Regions from separate parts of the Staphylococcus arlettae genome, predicted to be linked through region 2. Evidence: riboswitches for the same ligand, from Rfam matches in the RefSeq annotation. Region 2 holds a riboswitch; the other holds the start of a gene.

Region 1 (3,433 bases), 290 kb from region 2:
GAAGCATCAAAAAAGGTTTGATGAGACTTTTTGCCTGTGATAATATTAAATATGCTTTTTTGAGTTTTGTAATCATGTGCTTGCGAATGCACAAAATTTAATATATTATACATGTTTTACTCCTCTTATTTATTAAACAAAAACATTTGAAAAAAATAAATGGGATGATTACAATATTAGGTATGATATTATTGTAGCATTTTTGTCAAAGGAGGCGAAAGAAATGGCTAAATATACGATAGTAGATATGGATACATGTATAGCATGTGGTGCATGTGGCGCCGCTGCCCCTGATATATATGACTACGATGACGAAGGTATAGCATATGTTATACTTGATGACAACCAAGGCACAGCGCAAGTGCCTGAAGAATTATATGAAGATATGGAAGATGCATTGGAAGGTTGTCCAACAGATTCTATTAAAATTGAAGAGGAACCATTTGATGGGGATGCTTTAAAATTTGAATAAGTGCTTGTTGATGACGATTGACAATCACGGTAAGAATTGAGAATGGGACGTAAATCCTTATTCTCAAAATAAGAGGAGGCTGGGACAACATTGATTCGTTCCAGTCTCCTCTTATATTTAAAACCTACGATTTTGACCGTGCATGCTTGCCTAGGGTATGGTTCGAGCCTGTAGTCTCTCACTTATACTATTCCTCAGGGCGTCAGCACATTTCAAAATCAATACCATAAAGTAAAATTTGGTGTTCCTAAATGGTAATATATATACGAAAGAAAATAGTACAGCGAGCTAGAAAATTTCATAAAACTAAAATAAACGTCAATTTCTATATCTTCTTAATAGAAATTGACGTTTATTTTTTAGTCAGAAATATTTATATCCCGTGCACTTTTTATGATTCTATCACTTTACTAAGACGACGATATAATAAGATAAAGATAATTGAAATTACAATACCTTTAATAATATTGAATGGTATAACACCAGAAACAATAATAATTTTCAAATTATGCATAATGTCTGTTAAATTCATTATCATGCCATATAGTGGCAACAATACAAAGTAATTGAGTATACTTAAGACTATCGTCATAGCAATTGTGCCACTGATTAATCCAATAATTAAGGATTTAGTATTATGTTTATTTTTAGCTACAAGATAAGCAACCACTAAAAATGATGTTGCTGCAAAAAAGTTTGCCATAGGACCAATTGGATCCCCAATATTAAATAAGAAATTAAGTAAATTTTTAACAAACTCTACAATGATACCTGCTACAGGTCCAAGTGTGAAAGTTGCTAATAGTGCAGGTACATCACTTATATCTAATGTTAAATACGGTGGCAGAAATGGTATAGGAAACTTTAAAAAAGTTAAAATAAACGCTACCGCACTTAACATACTTATAGTGATAAGCTTTTTTTGATTATTACGCATTATTTAGTTTTCTCCTTCCATTCATCTTACTTCGAATAGGAGGAAAAATGCTAAATAAAATGCCTAAATCCTCCATCTTCTCCCATCCAGACTTTACTGTCGGCTCTAGATTTTCACTAGATCAGCCATATTGTCTAAAAACAACAATATGGGTCGCAGGCTTTGATTACTGCCGGTTGGGATTTGCACCCTACCCCGAAGATGAATATACAAATTTTATAGATATATCATAGCTTATTACTCGGTTAAAAACAATACTATTGCTCAAGATAGATTAATAATTAATTATGCTTTAGGTAATTTAATGATAAACGTTGTTCCAACGCCTAGTTCGCTTTTTACTGATATGTTACCACCATGTTCTTCGATAATCATTTTACAAATAAATAAGCCTAAACCAGTACCTTGTTTACCACGCTTTCTAGATGTATCAACTTTATAAAATCGATCGAATACTTGGTTTAAATGTTCAGGTGCGATACCTGTACCTGAATCATTGATATATAAGATATCTTCAGTGTCAGTTTCGCCATAATTAATAGTAATAACATCACCTGATTCAGTGTAACGAGTAGCATTGTCAATTAAGTTTGTCAGTACTTGTTCAATTCGATCTAAATCAAATAACCAATATTGACCACCAGTGTTAGCATTTAAATACATTTCTAATTGCAAATCAATTGCTTGTTGTTTATATTTTTGTTGCATTTTTTCTAATAACTCATCTATAGAATGTAGCTCTTTTTCGACTGTTAAACCTTCTGCATCCATACGTGCAACATTTAACAACTCATTGACTAATCTGTTTAAACGATTAGTTTCATCCAATACAATAGATAATGACTCTTTAATTTCTTCAGGTTCAGTTACGATACCGTCGACTATGGACTCAGTATAACCTTGAAGCAGTGAGATTGGTGTTCGTAATTCGTGTGATACATTAGCGATAAAATCTTTTTTCATTTGATCTAAATTATGCTCATTAGTCATATCACGAATAATAGCAACGATACCACTGCGGCCATCAGGTTGAATTTGTTCAATATAACTCATTATTATAACAAAATAACGGGTGTTAATTTCATATTCTTCAAATTGTGTCGTTTTATTTCTTAATGTTCGCTCATTTTGTTGATCTAGTTTTTCTGAGCTGTATTCATCCATAGAGTGAATAATATCTCGAGCCATTTCATTAGACAGAATAACTTCTCGTTTATCATTAAAACCTAAAACACCCTCAACCATAGAGTTAATGAGACTATCTCTAATATTTTTGGAAGATGATAAGGCCTCGATATGTTGTCGAATTTCAGAACTCATTGTGTTGAATGCGCGTGATAGCTCGCCTATTTCATCTTTGGAATTTACTGGAGGCGTTTGGGTATACTCGCCTTGTGATACTTTAAGTGCTTGTGTTTGTAACTGTCTTAATGGCTCAGTGATTCTTGAAGATAAAAAGAATGCAAAGACAGTAGTAATAGCAAGAAAAATAACAGCAATAATAAGAATAATGACAGTAATAGCATTATTTGTTTCTTCTATACTTTTTAAGTCTTGATAGATGAATACACCGCTATATTTACTGTCCGACTGGCCATAAATATGCTGAGTTGGATAGCCAATAAGCACATAAGTACGTTGTTTTCCATTAACGGTAATATTAATATGTTCAGATTTTTGTTTACCGTCATCAAATACTTGTTGATAGTCTTTGTCTGTTTGTATAATTTCATACATTTGTTTTTTGATTTGATTTTTATTGGATTGTGCTTTGTCTTTATCAGGCATAATAATTAAGCCCACTGGTCCTTCAATTAACTTGCGACTATGTTCAATAGCAATGTCTTTATTATCGGAATCTGCGACAAGTTGGCTAATTTGTTTAGCGTCCTCAAGTAAAGAGTTTTCAGTTTCTTGTGTGAAGTATGATTGAATAAAAGTGATGAGAGCGGCACTTAATAAAATTAAAACTGTCGTTACTATAAAGATAATAGTTAACCACAGTTTTATGACAACATTATTCA
Region 2 (3,433 bases):
CATTCAAGATCGTTGATTTTCTTGTTTCAGGGATTAAATGAATATCGAATTCTTTGTCACCCAGTTTGAAAACTGTCAAACTTACACCATCAACAGCGATTGAACCCTGCTGTACCATCTCATCAAGTATGTGACTCGGTGGCTTGATTGACACTATTTTTGAATTATCAGACGTTTGTATGCGTGTAATTGTCGCTACTTCGTCAACATGTCCTAAGACAAAATGTCCACCAAAACGACCCTGTCCACTCATCGCACGTTCTAAGTTTACTTCCTTACCTTGTTTCAGTTGATTTAAATACGTCTTTGCTTCTGTACCTTCAATTACTTGAACAGTAAAACCGTGGTTAGTAAAGTCAGTAACTGTCAAACATGCACCATTTACACTAATGGAATCTCCAATGTGCATATCTTCAAGGATAGTTTGACATGTGATAGTTAATTCAACTACAGCATTACTACTTTGACTACGTTCGATTGTACCGACTTCTTCAACAATTCCAGTAAACATCTTTGCTCACTTCTTTCGCAGTTCTAATTTGATATTTTGCTCAAGCAACTCAGAATTAACAATTTCAAAATTCGGAATATCTGATAATTCAAGAACATTATCTGTTTGATAAAATTGATACTTACCAGAACCACCTATAATTTTCGGGGCATAATATAAGATGAGTTCATTTACCAAGCTAGATTGGAGAAACTCAGACGTCACGGTCGGACCAGCTTCTACTAGCAATTTACCAATACCTCTTTGATATAAATCACTTAAAATATTATTTAAGGAACAATCATCGAGAACTATTACTTCTACATTAGATGTTTGTGAACACAATTTATTATTTTCTGTATAAATCCATACTTTAGATTGTGGATCTGTAAAAATATCTAACCCCATATCAATCGTACCTGATTTAGATAAAATAACTTTAATAGGATTTTTACCATTCTCAATACGTGTAGTGTATTGTGGATTATCATGTTCAATAGTATTTCTACCTGTCAGTACCGCATCATGTCGATGTCTCAAATTAAAAACATCTTGCTTAACCTGTTTGTTAGTAATCCACTTACTTTGTGCGCTATCCGTAGCTTGCTTACCATCTAAACTACAAGACACCTTTACAGTTACTTCAGGAAGTTGTTCATTTTTAGCTGTAAAAAAATCTTTATATAAATTTTCTGCATCTTCTTGAAAGCGATAGTCCACATCAATACCTGCATTAGTTAAAATTTCATCACAATTTGAGGTTAATGTAGTATCTTTCATCGCATAAACAACTTTAGTAATTCCATATTCTATAATTTTATTAACACATGGCGGTGTAGTGCCAAAGTGAGTACATGGTTCTAATGACACATAAATCGTTGCATCTTTGGCTAGGTCTTTGGCCATTTCCAAAGCTTGAACTTCAGCATGTTTATCACCATGTTGCAAATGTGCGCCTAAGCCAACAATTCGACCATCACGTACAACTACGGCTCCTACAGGTGGATTGACTCCTGTTTGACCTTGTACCATGTGTGCTAAATTTATTGCATAATTTAAAAATTGACTCAATTTATCACCTCTTAAATAAAAAAACGCACCTGAAAAACATGAGTTTTCAGGTGCGGGATATATTTATATAACATTTGTGTAACTTAAATAATGACATACCTCTATCGTAAAATGGCATGACCAAATAAACACTATAGTAGTGTTGTGTTATATCTTCATTCTTTCTCCCATCCAGACTTTAACTGTCGGCTCTAGAATCAAACTAGATCAGCCATAAATGCTAAACATTTATGGGTCGCAGGCTTTTATACTGCCGGTTAGGAATTTCACCTTGCCCCGAAAGAATTACGTATGAAATTGTTAATGATGTTTGAGTCAAGTAACTTTATGTTAAGTTACATAAATTATAATACACTATTTATACAGTAAAAACAATCCATATTATTAAAGTCGGGTTTATTTTTTATTTTTACAAGCTATGCTTTCGATTGCTGTAGAAGCAACTTCACAACATCTACTGCTTGTTTAACTATCATATTAACGCCATTTCGTGATTGGTTAATGCCATTTGTAAGTTGGCCTAATGCAAACATATGGTGTAATGTGCCATATCTAGGACTAATTACTTGGTTAGTCTCTGGCACTATTTGAATACCACCTAAAGGATGGGCTTGTATTACTTGCCTATTTTCTAAATTTAGCACGAGTTGATCATCCCCATCTAATTCAGATAAATGTGACTTTGAGCCAGTAGCATTAATAATGACATCATAGTATTCACAATTGTTCTTGTCTTCACCATATGATATACAAAAATGTTGCCCATCATATGTAATATTTTGTAAATTAGCTTTAATCACTATGTTGTGATTCTCAATCTCAGCAATAAGTAATTCAGCTGTTCTCGGAGGCATCGGATTAGAATTTTCTTTGAGTATATGTTGATAATGATTTAAAAACTGTTCTTGATCTTGTCGATTAAAACTATTCCAAATCCAATTCATATTTTCTTTAATTCCTTCGAGTAAACTTTGTAACGTACCTAATTCCTCAGCATGCGTTAAATCAAATTGGAGTTGTTCTACGTGGGTGCGATTTTCTTTGCTCAATAGTTCAGTTAAGGAAATACCAAAATGTGCACATTCTTGTTTAAATAATGCTATCGCCTCTGTTAACGGCATATTTCCAAAATGTCGTTTTTTAATAGTATTAAAATTTTCAGGTGTAATGTATTGAAATTGCAATTCTGGCATATTGCCACGCACACGCGGTAATTTTGCACTTCTACTAGTCACTGTTAAAGGTAAATTAGGATGGTGTTCAGCTACGTAGCGTATTACATCTAAACTAGCTAAACCAGTTCCAATCACTGCAATGTTATCTGTGTCTTTCACTTCATCTAAGGTGTTATACGTTGGATACGGAGTTTGAATATAACCGCTTGTGCCTTTTAAATTATATGGATCGTGATAAGACAATGTTCCAATTGTTAAAAATACGCAATCATAAGTTCGACAACTTGTCATATCCATACTAGTACACACGCTATATGAAACTTGTGTATCTCCAATATCTGAATTAATAAATACTTCCTCAACCTTTTCTGAAATTTTATTAATATTGTCAAATTGATTTAAATAATAGTTTAAATAAGACTTCATATAATGGCCAAAAATAAATCTCGGCAAATATTCTGGATTATCAAATTTAAAAACATTTTGTTGTTGATACCAATCGAAAAATTCTCGTTGATTTTCGATATTAATAGACATTTCCTTAGCAGGTAAATTAATTAACAATTGATCACTGTCATTTTGAAATGGGACGCCCTTCCCCATATTTTTAGGTGTATCATATACATCAACGTACCAATCTTTAAACTTTTCATATTTAACCATTTCTCTTAGTACTGATACACCGGCTGTACCAGCA

Evidence for each region. A riboswitch is a leader RNA that binds a small molecule or an ion and turns the genes downstream of it on or off. The one in region 2 is predicted to bind FMN.
Region 1: another riboswitch for FMN. It lies ahead of MUA37_RS06740 (ECF transporter S component); the one in region 2 lies ahead of ribD (bifunctional diaminohydroxyphosphoribosylaminopyrimidine deaminase/5-amino-6-(5-phosphoribosylamino)uracil reductase RibD).

Annotation. Positions count from the first base shown of each region.
Region 1 is NZ_CP094803.1:1,382,798-1,386,230, reverse strand. It holds gene MUA37_RS06750 (helix-turn-helix domain-containing protein) at 1-113, opposite strand, end outside; gene MUA37_RS06745 (ferredoxin) at 224-472, shown strand; gene MUA37_RS06740 (ECF transporter S component) at 864-1,409, opposite strand; FMN riboswitch at 1,480-1,616, opposite strand; gene MUA37_RS06735 (cell wall metabolism sensor histidine kinase WalK) at 1,695-3,433, opposite strand, start outside; gene MUA37_RS06730 (response regulator) at 3,427-3,433, opposite strand, start outside.
Region 2 is NZ_CP094803.1:1,093,884-1,097,316, reverse strand. It holds gene ribE (riboflavin synthase) at 1-511, opposite strand, end outside; gene ribD (bifunctional diaminohydroxyphosphoribosylaminopyrimidine deaminase/5-amino-6-(5-phosphoribosylamino)uracil reductase RibD) at 518-1,561, opposite strand; FMN riboswitch at 1,717-1,849, opposite strand; gene MUA37_RS05355 (FAD/NAD(P)-binding protein) at 1,978-3,433, opposite strand, start outside.